DNA from 2 places in the Photobacterium sp. 1_MG-2023 genome. Region 2 is predicted to be linked to the other one. Evidence: riboswitches for the same ligand, from Rfam matches in the RefSeq annotation. Region 2 holds a riboswitch; the other holds the start of a gene.
The links. Region 2 has a riboswitch for lysine ahead of Q4579_RS05765 (Na+/H+ antiporter NhaC family protein). Riboswitches for the same ligand answer to the same signal wherever they lie in the genome.

Region 1: it holds a riboswitch for lysine, as region 2 does, so the genes downstream of both, lysC (lysine-sensitive aspartokinase 3) here and Q4579_RS05765 (Na+/H+ antiporter NhaC family protein) in region 2, are expected to answer to the same signal.

Annotation. Positions count from the first base shown of each region.
Region 1 covers NZ_JAUORR010000008.1:6,549-23,170, forward strand. Annotated here, with positions in the region: gene metH (methionine synthase) at 1-307, shown strand, start outside; gene lysC (lysine-sensitive aspartokinase 3) at 409-1,788, opposite strand; lysine riboswitch at 1,891-2,072, opposite strand; gene Q4579_RS09070 (alanine--glyoxylate aminotransferase family protein) at 2,323-3,450, shown strand; gene Q4579_RS09075 (PglL family O-oligosaccharyltransferase) at 3,502-5,280, opposite strand; gene uvrA (excinuclease ABC subunit UvrA) at 5,351-8,200, opposite strand; gene Q4579_RS09085 (single-stranded DNA-binding protein) at 8,452-8,994, shown strand; gene Q4579_RS09090 (hypothetical protein) at 9,206-12,184, shown strand; gene Q4579_RS09095 (hypothetical protein) at 12,187-13,827, shown strand; gene Q4579_RS09100 (reverse transcriptase family protein) at 14,206-16,017, shown strand; gene Q4579_RS09105 (LysR family transcriptional regulator) at 16,069-16,622, opposite strand, start outside.
Region 2 covers NZ_JAUORR010000004.1:167,258-183,879, reverse strand. Annotated here, with positions in the region: gene Q4579_RS05780 (YcgL domain-containing protein) at 28-309, shown strand; gene Q4579_RS05775 (lytic transglycosylase domain-containing protein) at 326-1,297, shown strand; gene Q4579_RS05770 (H-NS family nucleoid-associated regulatory protein) at 1,396-1,788, opposite strand; lysine riboswitch at 2,161-2,341, shown strand; gene Q4579_RS05765 (Na+/H+ antiporter NhaC family protein) at 2,442-4,043, shown strand; gene Q4579_RS05760 (thymidine kinase) at 4,224-4,826, shown strand; gene hisIE (bifunctional phosphoribosyl-AMP cyclohydrolase/phosphoribosyl-ATP diphosphatase HisIE) at 4,940-5,575, opposite strand; gene hisF (imidazole glycerol phosphate synthase subunit HisF) at 5,572-6,345, opposite strand; gene hisA (1-(5-phosphoribosyl)-5-[(5-phosphoribosylamino)methylideneamino]imidazole-4-carboxamide isomerase) at 6,359-7,093, opposite strand; gene hisH (imidazole glycerol phosphate synthase subunit HisH) at 7,111-7,743, opposite strand; gene hisB (bifunctional histidinol-phosphatase/imidazoleglycerol-phosphate dehydratase HisB) at 7,743-8,816, opposite strand; gene hisC (histidinol-phosphate transaminase) at 8,831-9,886, opposite strand; gene hisD (histidinol dehydrogenase) at 9,888-11,210, opposite strand; gene hisG (ATP phosphoribosyltransferase) at 11,216-12,112, opposite strand; His leader region at 12,161-12,299, opposite strand; gene Q4579_RS05715 (YchJ family metal-binding protein) at 12,461-12,946, opposite strand; gene Q4579_RS05710 (EAL and HDOD domain-containing protein) at 12,950-14,164, opposite strand; gene lpxH (UDP-2,3-diacylglucosamine diphosphatase) at 14,469-15,200, opposite strand; gene Q4579_RS05700 (peptidylprolyl isomerase) at 15,249-15,746, opposite strand; gene cysS (cysteine--tRNA ligase) at 16,029-16,622, shown strand, end outside.

The DNA.
Region 1 (16,622 bases), on a different contig from region 2:
CAATGACGATCTGATCCGTGAAAAGTATCAGGGGATTCGTCCGGCACCGGGGTATCCGGCTTGTCCTGAGCATACGGAAAAGGGCGAGATCTGGACACTGCTGGATGCAGAAACCAATACGGGAATGAAGCTGACTGAAAGCTTTGCGATGTGGCCCGGGGCGGCTGTTTCAGGCTGGTATTTCTCTCATCCGGAATCCCGCTATTTTGCCGTGGCGCAGATTCAGCGCGATCAGATGCTGAGTTATGCGGCGCGCAAAGGCTGGGATGAGACGGAAGCCGAGAAATGGCTGGGGCCAAATCTTTAAACTGTGTTGGTAAGGCTTCTTGAATCGGAAGTTTTGCGGCAGTTTAGGAAATCAGAAAGGGCGCTGAAAGCGCCCTTTTTCGATCGCAGTGGTGCTGAGAATTACTCAAAGATCTTGCGATGCAGATTCTGGGCAATCGGTAGCGCGTGCTCAGTTTTGACCAGGAAACACAGGTTATGTGGGCTGGCGCCGTAGCAAATCATCCGCAGCTTATATTCTTCCAGTGTATTGAACACCTTGCTGACTGAACCTGCGGTCTGACTCATGCGGTTTCCGATCAGAGAGATCAGGCACAGCTCCTGTTCTATCTCAACACGGCACAGCTCGCTGAGCGCTGCATGTGCTCCCGGAGGCAGCGTTGGCGCGCCGCCGCCTGTGTCAGTCTGATCCATGGTCAGAGACACGCTGACTTCAGAAGTCGAAATCAGATCAACCGATACTTTGTGTTCCGCCAGAATCCGAAAGACCTCAGCCAGAAAGCCGTAGGCATGGAACATGTTCAGGCTGGTCAGGGTAATCAGGGTCTGGTTGTTGCGCAGTGCCAGCGCACGAAACAGGGGCGCATCACTCACTGTTTTACGGATCCAGGTGCCACCTTGTTCCGGGGCTTTCGATGAGCCGACAAAAACGGGGATCTGGCGACGAACGGCTGGGATCAGCGTCGATGGATGCAGAATCTTGGCACCAAAGTTTGCCATTTCAGAGGCTTCGCTGAAGCTGATTTCTTTGATTGGCGTGGCTTTGGGCGCGATACGCGGGTCAGTCGTGTACATGCCCGGGACATCAGTCCAGATCTCCAGCGTACCTGCATCAATGGCTTCAGCCATCAGTGCGGCACTGTAGTCACTGCCGCCACGGCCCAGCGTGGTTGTCCGGCCCAGCTCATCACTGCCGATAAAGCCTTGTGAGACCACAATTTGATTGTGCAGCAGCGGTAACAGGTTTTCTTCACTCAACTGGCGAATCATCTCGGGTTCCGGGCTGGCTTTGCCAAACCGGCTGTCCGTCCGCAGAACTTCACGAATATCGTAACGGACGGCATCCGCACCCATTTCGCACAGAATTTGTGTAAACAGATAGGTCGACAGCAGTTCGCCATTCGCAACCAGCTGATCGGTCAGCTCTGCTGATTTATGCTCAGCAGCCTTATCCGCCAGTGCTGCGACCTGATCCAGCAGCGCGTGGACGGCGCTTTCAATGGTTTCAGGTTGCTGTAAATCCGCCAAGACGCTCTGGTGAATGGCGCGCAGGCGCTCCATCAGGCTAGTGCGGTGTTCAGCATCGGCAACGCCGTTGGCTAATTCGACCAGAATATTGGTCACACCGGAACAGGCACTGATCAAAACCAGCTTGGTTGTTGGATTTTGAATGACAATCTTGGCACTACGGCTCATTGCAATGAAATCAGCCACACTCGTGCCGCCAAATTTTGCGACAGTGATTTCAGCGTTCAACGCTGAAGAAGAAATTACAGGGCTCAATGTGATCTCCCACTTAACAAAGCGTAAACATGGGGCAAAATTTGGGGAATCTTTCCGACTTGATGTCAGAAGAGCCTATCGGCGAGACATGAAAAGACAGCTGCGACCAGAAGCTCTCCACCTGTGCTTGATGCTGCAGGTGACAGCCAGAAGGATTCAACCTTCAAAGCCGATACGGCAAGCCCCCTGTCTTACCGTATCTCGGCGTTGCTCCCCCTCTCTATGGTGCTTTGGGGTGGGGCCCCGCCGCATAGATACCTGGATAACGCGCCTCTTCCGTTTTCACCTGAAAAAGAGATTTCAGGGTGAACAAAAATTGCCCTTATTGAATAGGAGCCGGGGGGCTTTGTCAATGCCTGAATGCATTTTTCTGTGTCGGGATTGTTACAGACTTTGCATAAATTTCTACGCTCGGTTTCTGTCCGGATGCATTCTGGTATGCTCCTTGGGGATAGCGCCAAAACACTATCGTTGCCAATAACTTTGAATGCGTTGATAAAAAAGGATTACTGCGCATTTTGATGGAGAAACCTCATGACAGTTCAGAGTTTTTACCCGCCACAACGCACCCTGATGGGACCCGGCCCGTCGGATATTTATCCTCAGGTCTTACAGGCGCTCAGCCGTCCGACGTTGGGCCATCTTGACCCATTGTTTGTCGGGATGATGGACGAGCTGAAACAATTACTTCAGTACGCATTTCAAACCACCAACCCGTTTACGATTGCCGTTTCGGCACCGGGCAGCGCCGGAATGGAAGCCTGTTTCGTCAACCTGGTTGAGCCGGGTGATAAAGTTATTGTTTGCCGAAATGGCGTTTTTGGCGAGCGGATGCGCGAAAATGTTGTGCGTTGCGGTGGTGAAGCGGTGCTGGTGGATACAGACTGGGGTAAACCGGTTGACCCTGCTGCGGTTGAGGCGGCACTGAAAGCGCATCCGGATGCGAAAATTCTGGCATTTGTGCATGCGGAAACCTCAACCGGCGCACTCAGTGATGCTGAAACCTTGTCCAGGCTGGCGCGTGCGCACGGTTGCCTGACAATTGTGGATGCAGTGACGTCACTGGGCGGTGTGCCGCTGAAAGTTGACGAATGGCAATTGGATGCTGTGTATTCCGGCAGCCAGAAATGTTTGTCCTGTGTGCCGGGTCTGTCGCCGCTGACCTTCTCACCACGTGCGATTGAAAAAATCCAGCAACGCAAAACGCCGATTCAGAGTTGGTTTCTGGATCAAAGCCTGGTGCTGGCGTACTGGAGTGGTGAAGGTAAACGCAGCTATCACCATACCGCACCGGTTAACAGTTTGTATGCACTTCACGAAGCGCTAGTTCGCTTGCAAAATGAAGGTCTGGAAAATGCGTGGCAGCGTCATGCCGACATGCATCAGGCGCTGAAGGCAGGGCTGGAAGCCATGGGCATTCGGTTTGTGGTGGATGAAGCGAGTCGCTTACCCCAGTTGAACGCGATCTATATTCCGGAGGGCGTCGATGATGGTTTGGTTCGTCAGACACTGCTGGAAAAATACAACCTTGAAATTGGCGCGGGTTTGGGAGCGCTTGCCGGTAAGGCGTGGCGTATTGGACTGATGGGCTATGGTGCCCGTCTCGAAAATATTGCGCTGTGTCTGAAAGCACTGGAAGACGTGTTGCAGCCAAAGCAGTAACAGCTTGCCTGTCAAACAACGGCTGCCTTGGCAGCCGTTTTTGTTTCCGGTTTATTCTGGCTGCGCTACCGCTGCCAAATCGGGCTCAGCCGCCGGTAAGGTGGGCACTTTCAGGACGGGCAGGGCAGCATCACTGAAATCCTGTCCGGGGAACAGGAACATGGCTTCTTCTCTGACATGCGCTGCCATGCTGGCTTGCCCTAACGCCTGATGGGCAATGATCAGAAACTGATACAGGATGGGTCTGGGAATCTCCTGTGCTTTTTGAGCTGCCCAGCGAATAAAGCTTTGGATCTGCTCTGGATGATTCTGTGCAATCCCGTTTTTCAGCTGGCTCTGGTACAGATCCCATTCATACCTGTGTTGCCAGCTCCAGGTATTATTCACTTTTTCTAAAGCCGTCTGATCCGGCGGAACGGTTGTTTCGAAACGGGTGAGCATGGCCCCTGAGTACAGGGTTGTCAGCATGAAGGCACTGACACCTGCGGGCAACAGGATGGCACTGAATCGAAAGGGTTTGTGAAACCGCAGCGACTGTTTGAAATATTTGGCACTCAGTGCATCAATCCAGTACAGCAGGACAATGAAAATGACCCAGTGGGCCAGTGAGTGATAAAACGGGTATTCAAGCTGAGTATGCAAAGTGATTGGGAAAATCAGTGCGACCAGTGCCAGCTGAGTGTTCGCCGGCGCTCGCCGGATCTTTGCCAGAACCGCAGTGGCAGCAAGCAGAAGCCCCAGCAGGGGAAGAATACCGCCTTCACTGGCCCAGAACAGCAGCTCATTATGGGGATGATCCAAGCCAGGTAACCCATAGGGCTGAGACGGATCGGCCTGATGCCATTGAGCGGTTTGCAGCATATAAGCAGCTTCAAAATTACCGTAACCCACGCCCCGCATTGGTGCATGCTGGAACATTTCTGTCACTTGCGGGTAGATGATGGCGCGCGCACTTTCCAGCGAGACCCTGCCCGGTTGCGGGGCCCAGGACAGCATATCGGTCAGGTTCCAGGCCAGACTGAGTCCTAAAGCGACCATCAGCAGCCACAGGCGCCACTGCACACGGGCGGCAAATTGCAGGAGATAGGGCAGAATGAGTAATGTGCCAATCACGGCGGCGATCCAGCCGGTGCGTGAGCTCAGGACGACGAGCATGGGGATCACGGCCACGGGCGTGAAGAGTAACCCCAGATGCGGAAAGGCCCAGCGCCCCTGAATCATTGGCTGGCGTGCCATCAGATAGGCTGAAAGCACCAGACCGGTTGCCAGAAAGCTGGCCATCACATTGGGCTGCTGAAAAATACCGTAAGGCCGATTGACCACCGTATCGTAGCCAATTCCGTTTTCCGGGCTGATCCAGATGAACATGTACCAGGCCAGCGCCGTCTGCAGCCAGACGGCTTTCAGAATCAGCCACAGAATCTGCTGACGTTGTTTCTGGCTGAAAGCAAACTGCTGCAGGGCAACAAAAAACAGCCATCCTGCCCAGAGTGCGAAGAGCCGGTTCGCGGCCCCTGCGGGGGAGGCTTCGGGATAGAAAACGGGCAGCGTGAGCATCACACAGCACAGAAAGAAAACCAGCGTCAGCCGGGAATAACGCAGTATTTTTTGTCGGCTGACTTCCAGCAGGCCGATAGCAATTGCGAAGCTGAACGGGATCCAGCTGCTGACATTGAACGGCAACATCAGCCCTGAACCGCCCTGATTGTGCTGAAAATAATGCATGTTCAGCAAAAACAGAAATGTCAGCGTCAGCAAGAAAGGCCGAGTCAGCGGCTTGCTTATCGTTGCAGCGGCCAGTCGGGTGCCCCGTAAAAGAATAACAGTCACGTTGTCCGATCCCTCGGCTAATCAACAGTTCAGTCAGGCTGAGCGCACAGCCTGACCAACAAGGTTATTATTATGCCTGCTGTGCCGCGGACAACGCGGGCAGCAGTGGTTTGAGGAAACGGGCGGTATGCGATCCCGCGACTTCAGCAACTTGCTCTGGTGTACCGGTCGCGATAATTTCACCGCCGCCACTGCCACCTTCCGGCCCCAGATCAATGATCCAGTCTGCCGTTTTGATGACATCCAGATTATGCTCGATCACGACGATGGTATTGCCGTGATCCCGCAGTCGGTGCAGTACGCTGAGAAGCTGCTGGATATCGTGGAAGTGCAACCCTGTGGTTGGTTCATCCAGGATATACAGCGTTTTGCCGGTATCACGCTTGGACAGTTCCCGCGCCAGTTTCACCCGCTGGGCTTCACCGCCGGACAACGTCGTCGCCGCCTGACCCAGTCGGATATAGGATAAGCCGACATCCATCAGGGTTTGCAGTTTTCTTGCGATTGCGGGCACAGGATCAAAGAATGTCCGGGCGTCCTCAACGGTCATGTCCAGCACTTCATCGATGCTTTTGCCTTTGTATTTCACTTCCAGAGTCTCGCGGTTGTAGCGCTTCCCTTTACAGCTGTCACAAGGCACATACACGTCCGGCAGGAAGTGCATTTCCACTTTAATTACCCCATCGCCCTGACAGGCTTCGCAGCGGCCGCCTTTGACATTAAAGCTGAACCGGCCCGGTTTATAACCCCGGGAGCGGGATTCCTGTGTGCCGGAGAAGAGTTCGCGGATTGGGGTGAAAATACCGGTATACGTGGCCGGGTTTGAACGTGGTGTCCGGCCAATTGGGCTCTGGTCGATATCAATGACTTTGTCGAAATGATCCAGGCCCTGAATGTCATCATATGGCGCAGGCTGGCCGGTGGTGGCGCCGTTTAGTGCATGATGGGCAATTTTGAAGAAGGTATCGTTGATCAGTGTGGATTTACCGGATCCGGACACCCCGGTGACGCAGGTCAGCAGACCCACAGGGATCGACACATCCACTTGTTTCAGGTTGTTGCCACTGGCTCCTTTCAGATGAACGACTTTCTTCGGATCCATGGCGATCCGTTCTGCCGGGACTTCAATCTGCATTTTGCCGCTCAGATAGTGGCCTGTCAGCGAATCCGGTGATCGGAGAATATCGTCGAGCGATCCTTCGGCAATCACCTGTCCGCCGTGCACGCCGGCACCCGGGCCGATATCGATGATGTAATCAGCGCTGCGAATCGCATCTTCGTCGTGCTCGACAACCAGCACGGTATTGCCCAGATCCCGAAGCCGGGTCAGGGTATTGAGCAGGCGTTCATTATCGCGCTGGTGAAGGCCAATGGAAGGCTCATCCAGCACATACATGACCCCGACGAGACCGGCGCCAATCTGGCTGGCCAGACGGATCCGCTGTGCTTCACCACCGGAGAGCGTTTCTGCACTGCGCGACAGGTTGAGGTAATTCAGACCGACGTTGACCAGGAAGGTCAGACGGTCGTTGATTTCTTTGAGGATCTTATCTGCAATCTGCGCGCGCTGGCCTTCCAGCTTCAGCTCAGTAAAGAAATGAAGCGCCTGACTGATGCTCATCTCACTGACCACTGGCAGGTTGGTGCTGTCGATAAAGACATGGCGTGCTTCTTCGCGCAGACGGGAACCCTGACAACTGGCACACGGCTTGGTAGAAATATACTTGGCCAGATCTTCCCGAACCGCATTGGATTCTGTTTCACGATAACGGCGTTCCATATTGTTGAGGATCCCCTCAAACGGATGACGCCGGACCGTGACATCGCCGCGATCATTGATGTACTTGAACTCAATATTCGTGGTGCCTGAACCTTGCAACAGGACTTTCTGGATTTTCAGGGAGAGATCGCCAAACGGAGCTTCGACATCAAAACCGTAATGTTCAGCCAGTGAACTCAGCATCTGAAAATAGTAGTAATTGCGTTTGTCCCAGCCGCGAATGGCACCGCCAGACAGGCTGAGCTCATCATTCTGGACGACACGGGAAGGATCAAAGTATTGCTGAACACCGAGGCCATCGCAGGTCCCGCAGGCACCGGCCGGGTTATTGAACGAGAACAGGCGCGGTTCCAGTTCACGCATACTGTAGCCGCAGTGAGGACAGGCAAAGTTGGCTGAGAAAATCAGCTCCTCCATGTCGCCTTCATCCATCGGGCTGACAACGACAGTACCGCCGGACAGCTCCAGCGCTGTTTCGAAAGACTCGGCCAGACGCTGCTGCAGATCATCCCGGACTTTAAATCGATCCACCACAACTTCAATGGTGTGTTTTTTGTGTAATTCCAGCGTTGGTGGATCGGACAGATCGCAGACTTCACCATCGATCCGGGCACGGATATAGCCCTGTGCCGCCAGGTTGGCTAGGGTTTTCAGGTGCTCGCCTTTCCGTTCTTTAACGATCGGTGCGAGCAGCATCAGCTTACTGCCTTCCGCTAGGGTCAGCACTTTGTCGACCATCTGGCTGATCGTCTGTGCCGCGAGTGGGACATCGTGTGTCGGACAGCGCGGCTCCCCGACACGGGCAAAGAGCAAACGAAGGTAGTCGTAGATTTCTGTGATGGTCCCCACGGTCGAGCGCGGGTTGTGCGAGGTTGATTTCTGCTCGATGGAGATCGCCGGAGACAGACCTTCAATGTGGTCGACATCCGGTTTTTCCATCAGAGACAGAAACTGGCGGGCATAAGCCGACAGAGATTCAACATAGCGGCGCTGACCTTCGGCATACAGGGTATCGAATGCCAGAGATGATTTGCCCGAACCCGACAGGCCGGTGATCACGATGAGCTTATCCCGGGGGATCGTCAGGTTAATATTTTTGAGATTGTGGGTGCGCGCACCCCTGACTTCGATCTTATCCATAATTGCAGTTATCAGCGCTTGAATAAATAGATTTGCATTATTGCATAGCCCTGAGGGCCTTAAAAGACTTGACTGTATAAAAACACAGTGCTTTGATCGTCTTTTGTGCGACCGGTCAGGCGGTGGGAAGCGTGATGTTACCCTATGCCTGTGGGGGCGCGCCATGTTAAACTTGGCGATTAAGTATAAACTTTGAATCAGAGAAGGGTGTCAGGATTGGCAGCCTCAACAGCGAAAACCTGGAGTGAACTATGGCCAGTCGTGGCGTAAATAAAGTGATCCTGGTGGGTAACTTAGGACAAGATCCTGAAATCCGTTATATGCCGAACGGCGGTGCAGTCGCAAATATCACCATCGCGACTTCTGACAGCTGGCGTGATAAAGCCACCGGCGAACAGCGTGAAAAGACAGAATGGCACCGTGTGGCGCTGTTCGGCAAGCTGGCTGAAGTGGCTGGTGAGTACCTGCGTAAAGGGTCTCAGGTTTACATTGAAGGTCAGCTGCAAACCCGTAAGTGGCAGGATCAAAACGGTCAGGATCGCTTTACGACCGAAGTGGTTGTTCAGGGCTTCAACGGTGTGATGCAAATGCTGGGTGGTCGTCAGGGCGGCGGCCAGGGCGCGCCAATGGGCGGTCAGCAGCAGCAGGGTGGCTGGGGACAACCACAGCAACCACAACAGCAGCAACCGAAACAGCAGCAAAACTACGTGCCTCAGCAGCAGTCTGCACCTCAGCAGTCTCAGCCGCAGTACAATGAGCCGCCAATGGATTTTGACGACGATATCCCGTTCTGATCCAGACAATCGACTGATTGTATTTGCGAAGAAGCCTCTGATGATTCAGGGGCTTTTTGTTTTCTGGTGTTGTTACAGGAACAGCCGATGCAGTTGGTATGGCTGGCGGTGACAAAACTGTGATGTTCTCGTGAAGTCGGTGTGATACAGCCAAGTAAGTGTTTAGGGCTGTGATAAAGTCAACGAGTTGCAGGTAGTCTTGAGACGGAACATGAAACTCGTCAGAAAAACACAGTTACGCGCGCAGGATGCGACTTCAGAACAGCATGATGAAGTCGCCTTGTTTGAGTTGCAGCGTGATCAGGCCGCCAGATACACCGTGGTGGTTCGTCGCTATTACCGTGGCGCTATCCTGAAAGAAACCCAGAAAACACAGGAACCTGTTGATTTGGCACGGGCCGAAAAAGTGTTTGATTCTGTGGTGGTTGCGAAAGTGAATCAGGGGAATGTGGTGCCGGATCGGACAGCCCGTGCGACTGAGCACAGGCCAGTGAATCTGGGGCGACGGATTATGCTGGAGAAAAATCCGGCGCACAGGGCCCGGCAAATCTGGCGTCTGCCGCCGGAGAAAGATCCGGATATGGCATTCATGGTTGCCGGTTATCTGGGCCATGATGTGTGGCGCCACGATTACAGTCTTTTATGGACGCTGGGCCGAATTGGCTCATCCCAGAATATCGCCATGATCCGGCCTTATCTGCGGCACAGTCATCCGGTACTGGCCGGGCTGGCGCTGGAAGTGATCCTCAGCCTGACGGAACCTGAAGCGCGAGAACAGAGTTATCTGGCCATCACGGGGCAGAGCGAACGGCTTGAGCCGGATTTGCTCCGTGAGGAGGTCCGCGCTTTTTGCGCATTGTCGCGGTCTGCGGCTGCCGAGCAGCCGATCAATGATTTGCTGAAACAAGCGTATCTGCAGGCTTTATTTGATCCGGCTCTGCGACAGGCTCTGCTGGCGCTGCTGCCGGATATTCCACTGTGTCCCGGTGCATTCAAAGGGATGCGCTATCTGCTGAAAATGAGTGAATTTCGGCTGGATGCTGATTTCTACGCGGTGTTGAATCTTCGGGTGGAAAACAGAAAGGCGTTTTTCATTCGGGACTGGCAGTATCATTACACCCCGGAAGCGGGCCGGATGCATGTTCAGGAGGAACTGGCATCTGAGAAAGCCCGGTTGGCTTATTCTCAGAAAACACGCCACTACCTGATGACCCGGTGCTGGCGGACACTCAGGCAACTGGGCGCTATGGGCAGCGCGTATTATACCGTGATGGCTGAATCGCTGCTGCTGGGTTACTGCGATACCGAACACGGTTTGCCGGTTGCGAAGTCACCGATTCTGAATGCCATCATCCGGACGCAGGATCCCCGTTATCAGAAAAATGCACGTGGGATCTGGCGTGAATGCCCGGATGTTTCGTTTGCAGGACGGGGCGAAGCTTTCCCGCATTTGTGGGATCAGGCACCGTCATCTTTGGTCAACATTGCCACGCATAGCCGCTGCGAGGCGGTTTCAGATTTTGCGATCCGTGCCTTGTCTGACAGTCACGAAGCTTGTCAGTCGTTGCCCAGAGCCACACTGATTGCGCTGGCCCTCAAACCGTATTTCGCAGCGCAGCAGTTTGCGCTGGAATGGCTGGCGGTGGATGTGGCGCGTGAGCCGCTGACGAGTGAAGAGCTATTCACACTGCTGAGCAGCGATGTGGCTGCGGTGAATGAGTTTGCGCTTGCGCAGCTGAGCCTGAAGCGCGACTTGCGCAGTGACACGCCATTGCTGGCATCTTTGCTCTGCGTGAACAGTGCGCCATTCCATCACTGGCTCAGCAGTGAATCGGCCCGATCCGCATTGGCTTATCTCGATCAGAATCGCCTGCTGGATGATTGCCTGTCCTGTTTTATCGCCACCGATCTGAGTCAGCACCAACATTTACCCGATGTGTTTGCCTGGTTGCAACAGACTTGCGGCAGTGCGTTTGCACGATTGACCTTGGCACAGATTGAGCCCTTGCTCCGGTCCGGTTGTCCGGCAAAACTCTGGCTGGGTTGCAAATGTCTGGACGTGATGCCGATCCGCTACAGCGACATCAGGCCTGATATTCTGGACATCATTCACAGTGCGGCATCGGAAGAGATCCGTGCGTTCAGCATTGTATTGCTCAAGAAACTGACCCCGGATGATTTGGCGTCACGGCTGGATACATTACTGGCATTACTCACGCAAAGCGCCCCGCCAGCGCAGGAAGCGATTCTGGCCGTCCTGACGGTGTCGATACAATCGCGTCCCAATCAACGGGAACATCTGTTCGAACAGGTGCTGCAATTGCTGCACCGCCGAAAACTCGATCAGAGGCTCCAGCAGCAGCTGGCTGAATTTCTCCGACAGCAGTTTGACCGGGCACTTCAGCAAAATCATCAGGATGCACTCTGGTTGCTGGCAACCGCGAGATCAGAGCTGGTTCAGTCTGAAGCCGTCATCTATTTAGAAGCGGGGGCTGCCCGTGCGCTGTCCGGCGACCAATGGTTCCGCCTGCTGTCGAGTCCGACGGCTGGGCTCAGGGCGCTGGCGCAGGCCTATTTTGAGCGCGATCCGGATGCGCTCCGAACACATCCCGACGGGTTACTGCCAGTTCTGGAAAGCGCCTGGGCGGATACACAAGCGTTCGGTTTTACGTTTTGTGAACAGCAGATGCAGCGGGAAGACTGGCCGGCAGAACAGATTATCGCGGTGTGCGACAGCGTCGAGACAGAGGTTCAGTTGTTTGGCCGTGGCCTGCTCGAGCGTTATTTTGAGGCTGCGGACGGGCAGCATTATTTACTGCATTTGAGCCAGCATCCGTCGCCGCTGGTGGAAGACTTTGTCAGTGCGCTGCTGCCGGACTATGCCGCAGGAAATGAAGCCATGATTCTGGCGCTCCGACCCTATTTCCTGTCTGTTTTATCCCGTGTTAATACAGGTCGTCAGGCCAAAGACCGGGTGTTGCAGTTCCTGAGTGAACAGGCAGCCAGCACTCCTCAGATCCGCGATATGGTCTGCGCGTTGCTGACACGGTTGTCGCTGACGTCTGTGCACAAAGACAAAGCAGCTTATCTCAAGCTCATGATGCACTTAACGCAAGCACACGAAGCGGTGGATTTACCCGCCCGAATCAGAATGCGTCCGGTTCGCCAGCCGGCTGAACGCAAGGAGTAACCATGGAAGTCACTTATCGTTATGCCCGCCAGTCTCAGGTGGGCTCTGGCCGTCAGCATGCGGAAATGACCTTTGCGCCGGACTTGTCCCGCCCGCCAACATTCTTTGTCGGGGAACTGAAAGACAAGCGACGTTTCCGGGAGGCGATTTCCTGTCTGCATCAGGTGGTGATCTCGGACATGCGATTCCAGCCCAAGAACCGCGATGACTATCAGCGCTGGCTGGCCGGCGAGGAATCGCGGCTGTTGGCAGAATTCGGCGAAGTCGCCGAGAGTCACCGAAAGGAGCGTCAATCCGTTCAGGAAGAGCTGGCAGCAATGAAGGCTCAGGCCGATGCGGTGATGGGACCTTTTTACAAAGCGCAGGCAAAATATTTTAATTACCTGTACAAGCAGGATCTGGATGCCTGGTATGTGCTGGACCCGGTGATCACCGTGCACCCGGATCAGGTGTTTTTTGAGTGCTTCTCGGAAGATGAATCCAGCTACGGCAAATTGAGTTGTCGTTATGATGTTTTCGAACACGTGACTGATCAGGCCTTTGGCACCACAAATATTGATTATTCGCAGGGGTTATATCAGGCGTTTCAGAAGATCCGGGATTACCGCACCACATTTCTGAAAATTGATCCGGAAGGGTTTCAGATTCAGACGTCTGGCGGAGGCGGCTTTGACGAGAAAAAGATCGATCTGCCTGAAAGCTGGGTGCGGGGTTTTTTGCAGGTGAGTTCAGCGATGACTCTGCCGATGGTGAAACTGCGCTTGCAGCCGATGGATATTCACAACCTGTGTCTGCACCTGAAGCGGAAAAAAGAAGACATCGGACCGCGGGCCATGAAGTTTGTTCTGCAACCGGGACAGCCCATTCGTGTGATCATGGAACCCTGGAATGATGTCCTGCAATTTGATCGCTCTATTTATCAGGGCGAAACCCCGCAGACGATCCGGATCTGGGGGCGGCGCCGTCTCTTGATTCTTGAACGTCTGCTTCCGGTAGCGGACGCGTTTGATGTGTTTCTGATGGGGGATGGTTTCCCTTCGTTTTATGTGGCACATCTCGGCCCAATGTCGTTCACCCTGGGCCTGTCTGGCTGGAGTGCCAATGACTGGTCCAGATCCGGAAATTTTGATCTGCTGGCACCGAGAGAAGCGGTGGATGCGCTGACCCGTCAACGGGTGTATGACCTGCTGGCAGCCCGCCATCTGGAAAGCGCGCCGCGACTGGCAGCTCAACTCAACCTGGATCTGAGTGTCGTGAAATCGGCGCTGGCGCAGTACAGTCAGTTAGGTCTGGTGCTTTATGACATCGAAATGGACGTTTACCGGATCCGTCAACTCTACAACACGCCGGTTGATCTGGAAGCGGTTCGTTTCAGGAACGACAGAGAGCGAAAGGCGGCGAACTTTGTTCAGGCCCGTTTGGTGTCGCCGGGAGCGATGCGTCGTGGCGATCGGGGAGCGGAGTTGTCGGGCAGTGTGATGGACAATGGCCGGGAGCATCAGGTCCAGCTGACCATCGATTCGGATCAGCGTCTGATTCAGGCGCAGTGTGAGTGTTCCTTCTCGCGCCAGCATCAATTGCGTCAGGGGCCCTGTGAGCACATGCTGGCGTTGCGGCTTCATTGTGCCGGAGAGGCGCTGTGATGACCCGATTTCCTGAATCCGGCTCACTGAATGCCCAGTTGCCGGTTGCCTTGCGATGTCAGATGCATACAATGCGGTGTTATGGCAGCGTGGCTCCGGAACCTTGCATCGCGAATGGTGGAGCGCCATTCTGGTGGAAAGACTACCCACGCGTCACTGGCCCAATCTTAACTGGGCCGCACAGTCACCTATATCGCTATTGCGGTTTGACTTCGCAGAAGTCAACGAGCGACATAGGTAACGTGCGGCATCGAGTTGATTGCACCAGTACTGAGAACTCTTCGAAGGAAGCGGCCGCGCTGCCAACCCTCTTCCGACTTTCTATTCAGCCCCTCACTGCATGGGCTTCTGTTCAGTTGCGACCAGTGGTATCCCGCCATGTCTGATTCAAATAAGCACCAATCGGCGGAGACCGTGCAGGATCCGTCTCCGAAACTGACCCGTCAGCAAATTTATGATCGGATTCGTCAGTCCAGCAAAGATGACTATATCCTGCGTGAAATGATCCGGCTTGGATTCTGGAAATCTGATGAAGATCAACCCAGCCTGACGGAACGCTTTGTGGCCAAACGCACAGCGCTGATAACCCGGCTGCGGACGCTGACCCAACTGGACAGGCTCTACAGCGACCCGGAGAAGGCGTTGGCCGCCATGCACAAGGCCCGTAAAAAGGCTGCGCTGGAAAAACGGGAGCAAACCCGGATTGCCCGAAACCGAACCCGGTTTGAAAAGGCGCTGGCCTGGTACCAGCGCCAGAGAGAGGAATTTACCTTCCTGGGAGAAAGTGTTTCCGGTGGATTAGCACGGAAAACATCGGATCCGTTGCGGTTGTCCCGCTATCAGCTGATGCAATTTCAGTCGGTGGCTGAGGTGGCGGGCAGTATGGCCATCCCGGTGTCGGAACTGCGCTTTTTGTGTTACCGCAAAGAGGTTTCTCCGGTCAGCCATTATCAGGATTTTGAAGTCGCAAAAAAATCGGGCGGTACCCGGATCATTTCTGCGCCCATGCCTCGGATGAAACGGGCTCAGTATTGGTTGCTGGATGCAGTTCTCACCCGAATCCCGGTGCATGACGCCGCGCATGGCTTTGTGCCGGAGCGAAGTATCGTCAGTAATGCCAGACCCCATGTGGGCAAAGCCGTGGTGATCAATCTGGATTTGAAAGATTTTTTCCCGACCATTACCTATCGGCGCGTTAAAGGCATGTTTCATCAGTTGGGGTACAGCGAGGAACTGGCAACCACCTTTGCACTGATCGCCACCAAGCCAGTGACGCAAGCTGTCGAGATGGATGGCAAAATCTGGCATGTCGCACAGGGTGAGCATGTATTGCCACAGGGATCGCCTTGCAGTCCGGCAATCAGTAATCTGCTGTGCCGGCGAATGGATGCCCGTTTACAGGGCATGGCGGATAAGCTGGGATTCACCTATACCCGTTACGCCGATGATCTGACCTTTTCCAGCGATAATGTCAGCAAAGTGCAGTCATTACTCTGGCGATGCAAACAGATTGTTGCGGATGAAGGCTTTGTGGTTCATCCGGAGAAAACCCGGGTGATGCGGCGTCATCAGCGTCAGGAAGTGACCGGCGTTGTGGTCAATGATGGCCTGTCAGTCGAGCGAAAAACGCTGAAACAGTTTCGGGCCGTGCTGCGGCAGGTTGAGCTCGATGGCCCGGTCGGAAAGCAATGGGGCAAAGGCGAATTGTTTCAGAGCCTGGCCGGGTATGCCAACTTCGTTGCGATGGTCAATCCGGAAAAAGGCATCCCACTGCAAAAGCAGGTGGTGCGTCTGAAGCGTCAGTACGGATTCAGCGTGCCGAAGGGCAAAATCGGTGAACTGAACAAACGACTGTTCAGGTTAAAAGTCGCTCGCGGAGAATCACCGAGATCCCGCTGGTGGCAGCCGAATGAAAAACCGGCGCCGGAGCTGGCGTTGACGCAGCAGCAAAAGGCTGCACAGCGTCAGGCTGCCAAGGCAGACAGCCTGTCCGCTCAGTCGGTCACCCCGGCGGCGACATCAGAAACGGACTCCGAAACGGATCCTACGGCATTCAGCCCGATGATGTGGGTCATGATGATGCTCACGCTGCCCTTTGCGCTGCTTTGGATGTTTGTGACCGCTTCCTGGAAAACCAAACTCTGGGTTCTGAGTCTCGGCTATGTCCTCTATTGGCTGTTTTTTGGCTAAGGCTTGAATTGGTTCAGCCAGCCCGTGCGCCTGACTCGGGCTGGTGCTGTTTCAACCCGTCGCACCTGCTTTTTGCTTGATGAAATCAATGAACAATTTGGTTTTGGTGTGGTTGTAATTGAGCTTGGGGTAATAAGCATACGCCGCATTCAGCGGCTGTTTCAGCTCAGGTAACACCGGTACCAGCAAACCATTACTCAATTCCCGTTTGACCGTATTTTCTCCGACCAGAATCAATCCCATGCCCGCAACGGCAGCAGCGACTAACGCTTCCGGGTTCTGAGTGGTGAAATTTCCACGCAGTCGCAGCCGGCGGTTATTTTCGAAGATATGTTCCTGCTCATGACCGTGACTGCCAAATAGCAGGCAATTGTGCTGGGTGAGTTGCTCCGGACTTTCAATCAAAGGCCAGTCTTCCAGATAACCGGGTGCGGCATAAAATCCCGCCTGAAAACTGAAGAGTCGGGTGGCGATATAGCTGGTGGAATTGAAATCTGTCAGTTCCCGGCTGATAAACACGTCCAGATTGAGATCCGGCAGTTGTCCGGGCGTGACCGTATGTAGTTCGACCTGAATATTGGGATAGGTTTTCAGAAATTCATCCA
Region 2 (16,622 bases):
GGTGAAAGGTAACCTGCAGGTTGGTTTATGTTGTGTTCAATTTATAAAAGCCCAAAAAAAGAAAATACCTACTTATATATCAAGACAAAAGATGATTTCTCCGAGGTTCCGGAAGCCTTACTGAGCACATTTGGCAAGCCTCAGTTCGTGATGGTCCTGAAACTGGTTGAAGGGAGAAAACTGGCGCTGGCGGACATCAATAAGGTCAGAGAATCACTGACATCGCAGGGTTATTATCTGCAATTACCGCCACCAGTGACTAATCTTTTGGATGAATATAAAGCAAATAAATCACGGAATAATACCTGATGGTGAAAGGATGGATATGCGTAAGCAATGGCTCGTAGGTCTGGTGGCCTTAGGAATTGGCATTTCATCGCCGATGGCGTCGGCAGATGAAGGTTTTGATGACTATATTATTGGTTTGAAACAGGAAGCACGCTCGAAAGGGATTGATGACTCAATTCTGGAGGAGGCGTTTGCCGGTGTTCAGTTCATTGAGCGTGCTGTCACAGCGGATAAAAATCAGCCAGAGAAAAAGCTGACTCTGGATGAATATTTACCCAAAGCTGTGCCGCAATGGAAAATCGATCAGGCAAATCGATATTACCGCCAACACAAACAAGCGCTGGAGCGTATCGGACGTCAGTATGGTGTACAGCCACGCTTCATTGTTGCACTGTGGGGGGTTGAAAGTAATTTCGGTAAACTGACCGGTTCTTACAATGTGATCGAAGCACTCAGTACGCTGGCTTATGAAGGCCGGCGGGAAGCTTTTTTTCGTGATCAGGTCATGGCTGCGCTGACGATTCTTCAGCAAGGTCACATCCATGCGGCAGAAATGAAAGGTTCCTGGGCTGGTGCGATGGGGCAACCGCAGTTTATGCCAACGTCCTATCTGACTTTTGCCGTCGATGGAAATGGTGATGGGAAAGCGGACATCTGGAAAAGTGAGCCTGATGTTTTTGCGTCAGCCGCGAATTATCTGAGCAAGTCAGGCTGGAATGACACTTATACCTGGGGCCGTCAAGTCACGATTCCAGACAGCTTGAGTGACAGTCTGAAAGGGGTCGAGTTGCAGAAAGGAAAAACCTTATCTGAATGGCAGGCGTTAGGTGTACGTCGTCTGAATGGTGCGGCTTTACCGAAAGTAGATATTCAGGCGTGGCTGGTTCAGCCTGATGATAACCATGGGCGGGCTTATCTTGTGTATGGGAATTACCAGACACTTCTGAAATGGAACCGCTCACATTACTTTGCGCTGGCGGTCAGCACACTTGCAGACAGTATTCGTTAAGCAAATCCTGAAGCGTGGCTGGTATACACAAAGTGCATTCAGGATGAAATGAAAAAGCCCGGCAATGTTTGCCGGGCTTTTCTATTGAATCAGCACGATTAAATTTTGAAATCGTCCAGAGATTTACCTTCGTCCAGTGCTTTTTTCAGTGCACTTGGCGTACGGCCTTGGCCAGTCCAGGTTTTCTCTTCACCGTTTTCGTCGATGAACTTGTATTTTGGCGGACGAGCAGCACGCTTGGTTTTTGTTTTACCAATGTTTGCCATCAGCTCTTCCGGGTCAATACCATCAGCCATCAGCATGTCACGGTATTGCTTCAGTTTCTCTTCACGCTCTTTTTCTTTTGCGACTTCTTCAGCTTCTACTTCTTCACGTTCAGCAACAACGGTCTGAAGTTTTTCCAGTGCTTCTTTCAGTTGCTCCAGTGAATATTCGCGGGCAAGAGCACGAAGACTACGTAGATTTAATAGCGCTTTCATTGCATCAGACATTTCAAGATTCCTGTAGATGTTATACTAATAATTAGCGGTAAACTTTATAACAGCAATAGTAATACTTTTTAAAGCCATCTGCCAAATGAAATCTCTAAAACAGGAAAATAAATTGCGTGTTTTTTATACGTGTCTGCTTAATAATCTTCAGAAAAAGGGAAGGGCTCACTTTTTCGCTTGTAATTAATTTGAGACATCTCTAATTCTCTGAACCAATTAAATGCTCATCAGTTCATATTCTTTGCCTGTATTATCAGATGTAAATGTAAGTAAATTCAAACGAGTGGTCAGTCGTGATTCAGCTCACTTGGTTAAAGTTGTGCTTTCATGGTTGCAAATTAGATAACAAAACGTAGAATACGCGATTCCTTGACTAAGGGTAGAGGTGCATTGTCTATTAGTAACTGACGGGAGGTGATCCCAATGAGCGTCAGTGAAAGGAGCCAGTGCCGAAGTGAGGCTGAACCGTCAATTCGCCTTGCTGGGGTTGTCATCGAACAGGGACAACACTGCCATAGTAACTTACAATTAACTATGGAGCGCTACTGTGGGGTCTGGAGAAGCAATTTGCTTCCTTCCTATGTCGCTTCCCAACACGGTGGAAACTGTGTTCAGCAGTAGATCTCCAACCTGAATCGGTTGTAGTAGAGATCATGAACCTTATCGATTTTTCCCAATCTTCAATTTCATTATTGCCGCCTTTAGTGGCATTAAGCCTGGCGATTTTGACCCGGCGGGTCCTGCTTTCATTAGGTGTTGGTATCCTGATGGGAACATTATTACTCACGGACTTGAGTGCTGGTCATTCTATTACCTATCTCAGTCATAAGGTGAAAGGCCTTTTTATTGAGGATGGCGGCCTGAACACCTGGAATATGAGCATTGTTGCCTTCTTGCTCTTATTAGGGATGACAACAGCACTCTTAACGCTGTCTGGCGGAACCCGGGCGTTTGCTCAGTGGGCACAAACGAAAATCAAGAGCAAGCGCGGCGCCAAACTACTGGCCGCATTTCTTGGGGTCTTTATTTTCGTTGACGACTATTTTAACAGTCTTGCCGTCGGCTCTATTTCACGCCCGGTGACGGATCGTTTTTATGTTTCCCGTTCGAAGCTGGCCTATATTCTCGATTCTACTGCAGCCCCCATGTGTGTTCTGATGCCTGCTTCCAGTTGGGGGGCATATATCATTACAGTTGTTGGCGGTATTCTGGTTTCACATGGTGTGACTGAATATTCTGCGCTGAGTGCATTTATTCAGCTTGCACCAATGAACTTTTATGCGGTATTCGCACTGCTCATGGTTTTTGTTGTGGCCTGGTTCCAATTGGATGTTGGCTTGATGAAAAAGCATGAAGTGCATGCCAGCCATGCACGCGGATTTGACAGCGATGAAATACATGCCGAAGCAAAAGATCTGAATGATGAGCTGGAAATCGAAGAAAGTGAGAATGGGAAAGTCGGCGATCTGATTATTCCGATTCTGGTTCTGGTTGCAGCCACCTTATTCTTTATGATTTATACCGGCAGCCAGAGTTTAACCGCTGACGGAAAACCTTTTTCTGTTCTTGGTGCATTTGAATCAACCAATGTGGGTGCGTCACTTTGTTATGGTGGCCTGCTGGGATTGTTGTCTGCGCTGGTTGCTGTTGGTCGTCAGAAAATGCCGGCCAAACAAGTGCTGCATGCACTGTGGATTGGTGCAAAATCTATGTTCGGTGCCATTTTGATTCTGTTCTTTGCCTGGACAATTGGCAGTGTGATCAGTGATATGGCAACCGGGCAATTCCTGTCAACCCTGGTCCAGGGCAATATTGATCCGGTTTGGTTGCCTGTGATTTTATTTTTGCTGTCTGGCCTGATGGCTTTTTCAACCGGAACTTCCTGGGGCACATTTGGCATCATGTTGCCGATTGCAGGTGATTTGGCCGCGGCGACAGAAATTAGCTTAATGTTGCCGGTACTGGCAGCGGTTCTGGCCGGTTCTGTGTTTGGCGACCATTGTTCCCCGATTTCGGATACCACGATTCTGTCCTCGACTGGTGCTCGTTGTCATCATATGGACCATGTGTCGACCCAGCTCCCTTATGCGCTAGCTGTCGCGCTGGTCGCGTCGGTCGGTTACGTGGTTCTGGGAATGACAGACTCGCTGGCTGTGTCGTTTATGGCAGCGACTGTCACTTTCCTGCTGGTGTGTGTCGGTCTTGGCTGGCTGGCGAAGCAGCCGTTGAAAGGGACTCGCGAAGCCGTGCGGTAATTGTCCGGCACCGTGAAGAATTCAACCGGTTGAGTCGCTGCTCAGCCGGTTTTTTTTTGGGGTGGAAGTTTGTTTCCTGCACGAATTGTTACGGAATGCTCTGATCAGCTGTGATCTGCTTCCAATGCACATCCATCTTCGGTAGCATCAGCCGGTATTCAGAGTTGAGCGGATAGCCTGATGGCACAAATGTATTTTTATTACTCGGCCATGAATGCCGGGAAATCAACGACCCTGCTGCAGTCGTCGTTTAACTATCGTGAACGCGGGATGACACCTGTGATTTTTACCGCGGCAATTGATAACCGTTTTGGCACAGGAAAAGTCAGCTCCCGGATTGGCTTGTCTGAGGATGCAGAGCTGTACGGCACAGAGGATAACTTGTGGGAGAAACTGTCCCGGATGAATCAGGTGTCTCGTGTGGATTGTGTGCTGATCGACGAGTGCCAGTTTCTGACTAAAGCGCAGGTCCATCAATTGACCGAAGTGGTTGATAAACTGGATATTCCCGTGCTTTGCTATGGCTTACGCACAGACTTCCGGGGTGAGTTGTTTGAGGGAAGTCAGTATTTGCTGGCCTGGTCAGACAAATTGGTGGAACTGAAGACCGTGTGTCATTGTGGCCGGAAAGCCAATATGGTCATTCGGCATGATGCATCTGGTAAAGCCATTGCGGACGGCGCCCAGGTTGAAATTGGTGGCAATGACAGATATGTGTCTGTGTGCCGCAAGCATTATAAAGAAGCGATTGAGGAAGCAAATGAGACGGCCGCATCGCTCTGATCGGTTGTGTTGATTTGTCGTTAAAGGAAGCCAGAGAAAGGCTTCCTTTTTTAATGAACTTGTTTCACGGATGCGGGTTTCAAATCTGCCGAAGTTCAGAACACACTGACGGCTCAGGCCCCCGTGTGACGTTCCTGAAGTTTTGCAATCACATCCGACAGACTCAGCCCCTGGTCCTGAAGTAAGACAAGCAGGTGGTACATCAAATCGGCCGATTCCGAAATTAACTCCGCTTTGTCACCCGACGTTGCCGCAAGCGCGACTTCAACGCCTTCTTCACCCACCTTCTGCGAAATCCGCTTGGTGCCACGGGCATAGAGGCTGGCGGTATAGGAGGATTCGGGATCGGCGCCTTTACGGGCTGCCAGCACTTGCTCCAGTCGGTGAAGAAACACCAGATCAGGAACCGTGGCAGATTCACCGTCGCTGGTGGTGCCTTGATCGAAGCAGGTGGTCGTTCCCAGATGGCAAGTCGGCCCGACAGGTTCAGCACTGACCAGCAGGGTGTCCTGATCGCAGTCGAGCTGGATTTGTCTGAGCTGCAGCACATTGCCTGAAGATTCACCTTTGGTCCACAGGCGTTGTTTGCTGCGCGACCAGAACGTTACCTGACGGGTTTCCAGTGTTTGATTCAGCGCTTCATCATTCATATAGCCCAGCATCAGCACCTGGCCGCTACGGCTGTCCTGGACGACGGCAGGCACCAGACCATTCACCTTATCCCAATTAATTTCACTGCTCAGGTTCATAGTCGGATCTCCACCTGTTGTTGTTTGAGGTACTGCTTGAGTTCACCGATATTGATGACTTGCTTATGGAAGACGGATGCCGCCAGTGCGCCGTCGACGCGTGCAATCTTGAAGGCATCTGCAAAGTGCTCCATTTCACCGGCACCGCCAGATGCGATCAGCGGGACATGGCACAGATCGCGGACCCGATTCAGTTGAGTGAGATCATAGCCCTGGCGCACGCCATCCTGATTCATCATGTTCAGCACGATTTCACCAGCGCCAAGGCGCTGGACTTCCTGAATCCAGTTGGCTGTTTCCCACTGCGTGACCTGAGTTCGGGTTTCATCGCCGGTGAACTGATACACCTGATATTGACCGGTCTCGGCATCAAAGTAAGAATCGATGCCGACCACGATGCATTGCACACCAAACTTATCTGCCAGCCGGGTAATTAAATCCGGGTCTGCCAGCGCAGGGGAGTTAATGGAAATCTTATCGGCACCAAATTGCAGAATTTGCTGGGCATCTTCTGCAGATTTAATCCCGCCTGCCACACAGAAAGGTATGTCGATTACTTCTGCGACACGTTCGACCCAGCTTTTGTCCACCACACGGCCATCACTGGAAGCGGTAATATCATAAAACACTAATTCATCGGCCCCTTCTTCGGCATAGCGTTTTGCCAGTGGGACAATGTCTCCGATAATTTCATGGTTCCTGAATTGAACCCCTTTGACCACCTGGCCATCCCGAACATCCAGGCAGGGAATAATACGTTTTGCTAACATGTCAGGCTCCTTGTCATTCATTCCAGCAGGCAAAGGCCTGTTCTGCAGTAAACTTCCCGTCCAGCAGGGCGCGGCCAACAATCACGCCTGCAACGTCGGTCTCTTTCAGGGCGGCAATATCATCTAATGAGCCAATGCCACCAGAGGACTGGAACCGGATGTCCGGGTATTGTGCGCAAAGATCCCGGTACAGGGCGACGTTGGAACCCGCCAGCGTGCCGTCTCTGGAAATATCGGTACACAGTACATGTTTCAGGCCCACGGTTTGGAAATTGTCGATCAGTGCCTCAATGGTGACACCGGAATCTTCCTGCCAGCCGGAAACGGCAACTTTTCGCTGGCCGTCGGCATCAATATTGACATCCAGTGCCAGCACGATGTGCTCCGGGCCATATTTTTCCATCCAGCCTTTGACCATGTCCGGCGACTTGACGGCGGTTGAGCCGACGACCACACGTTGTGCGCCGGCATTCAGCAGGTCGGAGACATCCTGCTCGGTACGCACACCGCCGCCAATCTGAATCTTTGCCGGTGTACTGGCGAGCAGGGTGCGAATCAAATCCAGTTGTCTTGCTGAAGTGTCTTTGGCACCGGTCAGATCCACGAGGTGGAGCCAGTCGGCACCAGCTTGATGGTACAGTGCAAACTGCTCTGCAGGGTTCACTTGATATTCAGTGACCTGACCGTAATCCCCTTGAAAGAGACGGACAACCTGGCCTTCAATTAAATCGAGTGCGGGAATAATCATAAACAGTCCTTGTCATCCTACATTTCGAGAAAGTTTTTGATGAGCTGTGCGCCCGCTTTACCGGAACGTTCCGGGTGAAATTGCACGCCGTAATAATTGCCGCTCTGAACCGCGGCAGTAAAGGGCTTGCCGTAATCGCAATGGGCGATGGTACGTCCTTGTTCAGTGTTGAAGGCAGGCATGGCGTAGCTGTGTACAAAGTAAAAGTAAGTGCCTTCAGGAATGTCTTTGAACAGCGGGTGTTCCGGTTCCGGCGTAATGGTGTTCCAGCCCATGTGGGGAAGAGGCAATTCGCCGGTCTCCATTTTTACAACGGGTGCCGGACACAGACTCAGGCAGGGAACCTGTTTTGTCCCATTCAGGCCCTGTTCTTCGGAGTATTCGCCCAGCAACTGCATGCCGAGGCAAATGCCAAGCAGGGGTTGTTCGACCTGACTGACGAGGCGAATCAGATCGCGCTCAGTCAGATTTTTCATGGCTTCGCTGGCGGTGCCCACACCAGGCAGAAAAAGTTTGTCTGCCCCCAGCACAATCTCAGGATCACGGCTGACGGTCACGTCATAACCCAGTCGTTCAATGGCAAACCGGACCGAGGACACATTCGCGCAGCCGGTATCAATGATGACGACTTGTTGTGATGTTTGTGTCATTACAGGACCCCTTTACTGCTTGGCAGTTCATTCCCATCGACGCGAATGGCCTGACGCAGGGTGCGGCCAAAAGCTTTAAATAAACTTTCCACGATGTGGTGATCATTGTTACCGGCGGAAGACAGATGCAGGGTACAGGCCAGTGTGTCCGTAAGTGAACGGAAGAAGTGTGGCACCATTTCAGTGGACAGATCACCGACGTTCTCACGGCTGAAGCTTGCATCGAACTTCAGGTAAGGACGGCCCGACAGATCCAGCGCGCACTGTGCCAGACATTCATCCATCGGCAAGCTGAAACCAAAGCGGCCAATCCCGCGCTTATCGCCCAGTGCTTCTTTCAGCGCCTGTCCCAATGCCAGCGCGGTATCTTCAACGCTGTGGTGATCATCGATGTGTAAATCACCTTCGACAGTCAACTGGAGCTGGAACCCGCCGTGAGTGGCAATCTGATCCAGCATGTGGTCAAAAAAGCCCAGACCTGTCTGGATGACGTTACCACCGGACTGATCCAGATTGACCCGAACCCGGATATCGGTTTCCTTGGTTTTACGGACGACTTCAGCAATACGCGGCCGTGTGGTGAGGTCGGTGACAATCTGTGCCCAGCCCATGGTGTCACGATTGTACTGAATGCCACGAATCGCCATGTTGTCGGCCAGCTGCAAGTCTGTCTGACGATCGCCAATCACGGCGGAGGTTGCAAAGTCGACACGGCCCTGTTGCAGATAATCTTTCACCAGCCCCAGCTTGGGTTTGCGGCAGCTGCAATTGTCGTGGTCAAAATGCGGGCAGATCAGGACGTCGTCAAACCGCACACCCTGCGATTCAAAAATATCCATCATCATCTGATGGGGCGCATCAAAGTCAGCCTGCGGATAACTGTCTGTTCCCAGACCATCCTGATTGGTGACCATCACCAGCCGGTATCCGGCTTCCTGCAATTTCAGCAGGGCAGGAATGACCGCAGGCTCAAGGGCCAGCTTATCCAGCCGATCGACCTGAAAGTCCACTGGCGGTTCGACAATCAGCGTGCCGTCACGGTCGATAAAGAGTATTTTTTCCTTGCTCACAATAGGATCCTTCCAAATTACGAAATCTTGTCGATCTGGGCACGAATGAAGGCCAGCGTTTTTTCACACTCATCCCGGCTGCCGATACTGATGCGAATGCAGTTTTCAATCGGGGAACGGCGCAGAATAATGCCGCTGTCCCACAGGGCCTGGAATAAAGCGTCACCGTCCGGAAAACGCACCAGCAGGTAGTTGCCATAGCCATCATAAACCGTGACGCCTGGCAGCATGCTCAAGCCAGCCTGAAGGTAAGCGCGATTGGCGCTCAGATCCAGGACCTGGAATTTGGTTTTCGCCAGTCCGGCGGGAGACAGCGCCTGAATGGCAATATCTGCAACAGGCACGGGAACCGGATAAGGTGCAATCACTTTGAGCAGCAGCTCAATAACTGCCGGATTAGCCAGAGTGAAGCCACAGCGGAGTCCGGCCAGCGCGAATGCTTTGGATAGGGTACGCAGAATCACCAGATTGGAATATTCCGCCAGCAGATCGACGGTGGATGCTTCCGGACAGAAGTCAATATAGGCTTCATCCATCACCACGAGCGCTTTGTCCTGCGTAATATTCAGCAGCTCGATAATATCTTCACGACGGATCAGGTTGCCGGTCGGATTATTTGGGCTGCAGACGAAAACCAGCTTCACGCCGTCCAGATTGTCGCCAATTGCGGTCAGATCCAACTGCCAGTCCTGCGTCAACGGGACTGGCTTGACTCCGACATCAAAGGTTTCTGCGCTGATGCTGTACATGCCGTAGGTTGGCGGACAGTAAAGAATGCTGTCTTGTTTGGTCTCGCAGAATGTACGAATCAGCAGTTCAATGCCTTCATCGGCCCCCCGGGAGGTCAGCACCTGGGATGGATCCACTCCGGCATAATTCGCATAAGCTTCAATCAGGGCTGCGGGCTGGCAGGTACTGTAACGGTTCAGCCGATCGCACTGAATGTTATATTCATTGACGAAAGGAGACTCGTTGGCATTCAGCCAGATATCACCGCTGCCACCCAGACGGCGTGCCGACTGGTAGGGCGTCATGTCGCGAACGGTTTTACGAGCCAGTAGTTCAGGATTCATATTAAGCCTCTTTCATCGTCGATGGGCTGGTGGAAGACTGTTTGATTTTTTCGACCCGGATGCTGACCGCACGGCGGTGCGCATCCAGACCTTCTGCGGTTGCCATGGTTTCAACCGTTGGAGCCAGACCCAGCAAGCCGTCTGTACTCAGCTCCTGAACGGTCATACGCTTGGTGAAATCGGCCAGTCCCAGGCTGGAGTAAGTTTTGGTGTAGCCATAGGTTGGCAGCACATGGTTGGTACCGGACGCATAGTCACCGACCGATTCCGGCGACCAGTGGCCCAGGAAAATCGATCCGGCATTGTCCAGTAGGGAGACCAGTTCACGCGGGTTACGGGTTTGAACGATCAGGTGCTCCGGACCATAGTGATTTGAAATCGAGATGCACTGTGTGATGCTGTCTGCAATGATCATCAGGCTGGCGCCCAGTGCCTGCCGTGCAATATCTGCCCGGGACAGGCTTTGCAGCTGGCGGCCAATGGCATCTGCAACGCGGTCGGCCATGCTTGGATCCGGTGTGACCAGCACGACCTGCGAATCCGGGCCGTGTTCAGCCTGACTGAGCAGGTCAGCCGCGATGAAATCCGGATCTGCCGTACTGTCGGCAATCACCATCACTTCCGACGGACCGGCAGGCATGTCAATGGCGGCGCCATTGAAGTCGTTGCTGACCTGTCGTTTGGCTTCGGTCACAAACGCATTGCCCGGGCCAAAAATCTTATCGACTCTGGCAATACTTTCTGTGCCGAAAGCCATGGCTGCAACGGCCTGCGCGCCCCCGACGTTATACACATCGGTAATGCCACACAGTTGTGCGACATAGAGAATCTCGTCTGCAATCGGGGGCGGAGAGCACAGAACAACGCGGCGGCAGCCTGCAATCTGTGCCGGTACACCCAGCATCAGAACTGTAGAGGGTAGGGGCGCGCTCCCGCCCGGAATATACAGGCCAACGGCATTGATTGGGCGGGTGACCTGCTCACAAATCACGCCGGGCTGAGTTTCCACCTGAAGTGGCTTGGTTTTCTGCGCTTTGTGGAATTTGGCAATGTTGCTGTAGGCCTGCTGGAGCGCTTGCTTCATGTCATCCGACAGGCGGTTTGCTGCCGCTTCAATGGCTTCCGGCGAGACTTTGATGGATTCAGGCCGGATTTTGTCGAATTTCTCAGTCAGATCCAGCAGCGCTTCGTCGCCCCGCACCCGTACATCGGCGATCACATCGCGGACGATGGCGGAAATATCCTGACCTGCTGAAATTGCCGGACGCTGTAACAGGGTTTCACGCTGTGCTTCACTCAGAGATTGCCATACAACCGTCTTCATGGGGATCACTCCATCATTTTCTCAATCGGCAGCACCAGAATTGAACTTGCGCCCAGTGCTTTGAGCTGTTCCATGGTTTCCCAGAACAGGTTTTCGGAACTGACCAGGTGAACAGCCACGCGGCTTTTATCGTGGGACAGTGGCAGTACCGTTGGGTCTTCGGCACCTGGCAGGAGGGCGGTGACCTGCTCCAGACATTCGGTTGGCGCGTGCAGCATGATGTACTTGGATTCTTTTGCCTGAATCACACCCTGCATCCGGGTCAGTAAGCGCTCGATCAAGGCTTGCTTGTCGGCGCTGAAATCGCCGCTGCGCTGAATCAGTACGGCTTTTGACTGGAGGATGACTTCGACTTCCTTCAGGCCATTGGCTTCCAGTGTTGCACCGGTTGAGACCAGATCACAGATCGCATCCGCCAGCCCGGCGCGAGGCGCAACTTCAACGGAGCCGTTCAGCATACAGGTGCTGAAAGACACACCTTGCTCGCTCATATAACGTTTCACCAATTGCGGATAAGTGGTTGCGATACGCTTGCCTTGCAGATCCTGCGGACCATTGTAGTCTTCATCCTTGTCGATGGCGATGGAGAGACGACAACCGCCGAAGTCCAACCGGCGGAGTTTCACATAGTTGCTTGGCTCATTCCGGGCAGCACGTTCAAGGCCGACTTCTTCCAGTTCGTTTTCTCCAATAAAACCTAAATCAACCACGCCATCCATAATCAGACCGGGAATGTCATCATCACGAACGAGTAATAAGTCGATGGGCATATTTTCACTGTGAACAACCAAACGCTCACCGATCAGATTGAACTTCACGCCACAGCGCTTCAGCAAATCTTTACACTCTGTGCTCAGACGTCCTTTCTTTTGTATTGCGATTCTCAGTCGTTGTGTCTGCATGATGACATTCCCTATATGCTTGATTTCAAATTTTTTTGTGGGTGCTCAAACGAAAAACCCCCGGAAGATTTCTCTTCCGGGGGTCTGAATGCTGCTTTATTGTAGCGACCACTGGAAGAAGCGAATTCTCGTCTTCCAGATGAGGCGTATCCTCCTGAAAGACTAGTCAGGATGATGGTGATGATGTTGTAGATTAACCATTGGGATACGCATAATTATTTGCTCTGTCTAAATCGTTATTGACTTTGAACGTGTCATTCACACTAACCAAGCTCTTGAGATTTTGCAATAGTTAATTAGTACATTTTCAAATTTTCTTGAGTGTCCTTATGGCGCAGCGGCATGCGATTACAGACAACATTTTTTAAATTTTTTCCCGCTGCCACAAGGGCAAGGGTCGTTTCTGCCTGTTTTCTCGTCTGATTTCGGGTGAGGGTATTCGCCATCGATGTAGAACCATTGCCGCTGGTTCCCGACCGTTTCCCGTAAAAAGCGTGAATTTTCGTGCAAACAGCACTCCTTGCCCTGTTCACGATAAAAGGCCTTGAATTCAACATATCCCTCGGTGTCGCTGGCAAGACTGCTGCCAAGGACTTCCAGGCCCAGCCATTCACTGTGGATGGACTCAGCGATGGCATCACGAAACTGTTCTGCCTCGCAACTGGGGTGATAGGTATTCACAACAAAATCAACCCGTCCCAGTACATGGGCACTGTAACGCGCCCGCATCAGCTGCTCCGGGTGGGTCGCAGCTGATGGGTCAAGGTGGACGGGAGCACAGCAGGTTTCGAGTGGTTCCCGGCTGCCGCAGGGGCAAACAGTTGTTTCTTTCATGGGTTATTGCAGTTCTTCAATGCGGGTAACCCATTCTACGGATTCCAGATAGCGCTTCGCAACGTTTTCGTTTTGTAATCCCAGCTGTTTGCACATCGCATCAACCAGTGACCAGTCTGCCTGATCGTAAGCACAGACGAGTGATAACAGATATCCCAGTTCACCACTGCGCTGAATCAGCGCATCCTGAATGGTGATATCCAGTGGCAGCATCGGGATCAATACATCCATCGGCTGATCCAGTAATGAATCCAGCATGGAAAACAGGCCGGTCAGAAAGGCACGGTTACTGTTGAGTTTCGGAGAGATGTCCTCGGCCAGTAACTCACACAGATGCGCACGCTGCAAGGACAGGCAATATAAGGATGGCGGCTTGTTTTTGGTGACATGGGAGGTCGCGACAAAACTGATAAACCGGCGTAACCTTTCCTGTCCCAGATAAACCAATGCCTGTTTGAACGATGAGATTGGCACGGCCCGGTTGGACGTAATCGCATTGACGTGCCGGAGCAATTTATAAGAAAGCGATAAATCTGTCGCGATGACTTCTTCGGCGGCGTCGAAATTCACATCGTCCTGACAGATTTGCTGATACAGGCGAAGTGTTGTCAGTGCGGAGGGGCTGAGGGTTTTTTGCTGCATCATTTCAGGTCTGCTGAAGAAATAGCCCTGAAACAGATGAAAACCCGCAGCTTTTGCTTCCTGAAATTCCGCATACGTTTCTACTTTTTCTGCCAGAAACTGAATGGGTTTGTCCTGATGTCGACGAATAAAAAAGCGTGCTTTTTCAATCGGTGTCAATTGCAGATCAAATTTCACGATATGGACGAAAGGCAGAAAGCGGTTCCATTCCACACTCGGATTAAAATCATCCAGTGCGATGAGAAATCCGCGTTGGAACAAGTCTTTGACGGTCGTCAGTAAAGCTTCTGAGGGGGTGCAGTCTTCCAGTACTTCAATGACGAAGCTGTTTGACGGGAACAGCAGAGGTGTACCTTGCAGCAGGCTTTTTTCAGGAAAATTGACGAATGCCAGTTTTCCACCACAAATGTCGTTTGAACCGTTCGAAAAAAAATTATCTAAAAGCAGGCGATTCGTCGCCTCTTCCGGCGGAACATTGGGAAAACAGTTCTTGGGACCGTCTCTGAAAAGCAATTCATAGCCAATGGTGGCTTTGTCTCGGTCTAATACGGGCTGTCTCGCAAGATAAGAATACATAGTATCAGTACTGTTTATGGTTATGTTGGCGAGGGGTTGCAAAGCCAGAAGTCCTTGTTGATGAGTCATCCGCATGACAGGGGTAGTCCATTAGATTACTTATAATTATCATTGATAGGTAATATTCGCAGCAGAACTTTCCACCGGATGTGAACTATCGCTGAGAAATTACGCGCCTTGTGATCTTCAGCCCAAAAGATGTGTTGGATAAATAAAAATAATCAGCACATCTGAAGGGATAACAGAAAGTACAATGGTCAATGATTGAGCTGATGAATGCCAGTGGCATGACTTTCAAGTCATCTCAGGCTACCTGAAATCGTCTGGTTTCAAGTTGATTCCCATCGGGTGTGCAGATGAGTACCGACCCCTGATCATACCAATCCCCTAAGACTATTCGCGTCGCCTGCTGATGGTCCACCTGAAGGGTATGGACAGCGGGGCGGTGCGTGTGTCCGTGGATCATGTGCTTCACCTGAGTTTCACGCATCAAATCAACGACAGCTTCCGGTGTAACATCCATGATCGCATCTGCTTTCATTTGATTCGTATTGCTGCTGTTGGCTCTCATTTTGCGACCCACAGCCTGCCGCCACGACAAAGGTAGTCTCAGAAACAGCCATTGAATCAGTGGATTGTGGACCTTTTTTCGATAGCGCTGATAACTTTCATCCAGTGTACACAGCGTATCGCCGTGAAGGATTAAGGTTGGGGTACCATATAGGTCAATGACCGTATGTTCGGGTAAGAGCGTCATACCGGTTTCGCGGCTGAACTGTTTGCCGATCAAAAAATCCCGGTTGCCGTGGATAAAATAGCAGGGGACCCCCGCGTCCGTCAGCGTTTTGAACGCCTCAGTAATCTGCCGGTGAAAGGGATTTTTATCGTCGTCACCAATCCACATCTCAAACAGATCACCCAGCACGTACAGTGCTTCGCATTGGGTGGCTTCTTCAGACAGAAATCGAAGGAAACAATTCGTAATATCGGGGCGATCTGCACTCAAATGCAAATCTGCAATAAAGCAAGTGGTCATAGCATCCAAAAGAACGTGACCGGTGAACCCGGCCACGAACAGAGTATTTTATTCTTCGATGGTGACGGAGTTAATCACCACTTCTTCAACGGGTACGTCCTGATGAACATAACCCCAGTTGCCGGTTGCAACGGCTTTGATTTTGTTCACAACATCCATGCCTTCAACCACTTCGCCAAATACACAGTAACCCCAGCCGTCTGGCGTCTCTGATTTGAAGTCCAGGAAGTTGTTGTCGTTCACGTTAATGAAGAACTGAGAGCTGGCTGAATGCGGTTCCATGGTGCGAGCCATCGCGATGGTCCCCGTTTTGTTGCTCAGGCCGTTGCTTGCTTCATTTTTGATCGGATCGCGGGTTTCTTTCTCAACCATACCGGAAGCCATGCCGCCGCCCTGGATCATGAAGCCGTCAATCACACGGTGGAACAGGGTGCCATTGTAAAAACCATCACGGCAATATTGTAGGAAGTTGGCGCTGGTTTCTGGTGCTTTTTCTGAGTTCAGCTGAATTTTAATGTCACCAAAAGTGGTGTGAAGCGTTACCATGAGCTTATCCTTAACTGGAGTGTATTGCTTTAAACCCTGAATTCTAACGAACTAAGTCAAAGCGTCAATACACGTTGAACGGGCTGATTTTATCCTTTTAACTATAGAAGAGCGTTCTGAGAGGTAAAATCAGGTCGAAAACTCAGCGAGCATCTGAGCCCGGAAGCGCTCGGGCACCGGACAGTAAAAGATGAAGTGGCCTGACTGCACCTAGCATCTTGAGGACACATGAGTATAATCAGTCCTTTGAATCGTAACCCCGAAAATGAGTAATTATCAGACATGTTAAAGATCTATAACTCACTGACTCGACAAAAAGAGGAATTTAAACCCATCGTGCCTGGCAAGGTCGGCATGTACGTCTGTGGGGTTACAATTTACGATTTATGTCACATCGGCCACGGTCGGACTTTTGTCGCGTTCGACGTGGTGTCGCGCTACTTGCGTTACAGCGGTTATGATCTGACGTTTGTCCGTAATATCACAGATATTGATGACAAAATCATCAAGCGAGCAGCAGAAAACGGCGAGAGCTGCGATATGCTCACAGAGCGCCTGATTGGTGAAATGTACGCCGATTTTGATGCGCTGGGTATGGCGCGTCCGGACGTTGAACCGCGGGCAACCAAATTTATTGCTGAGATTATTGCGCTGTGTGAGCGTTTGATCGCACGTGGTTTTGCTTATGTGGCCGACAATGGCGATGTCATGTTTGAAGTCAGCAAGTACGATGAATACGGCAAACTGTCCGGACAGGATCTGGAACAGCTGCAGGCCGGTGCGCGTGTTGATATCGAGACCGCGAAACGCAGCCCGCTGGACTTTGTGCTGTGGAAAATGTCCAAGCCGGGTGAACCAACCTGGGAATCACCTTGG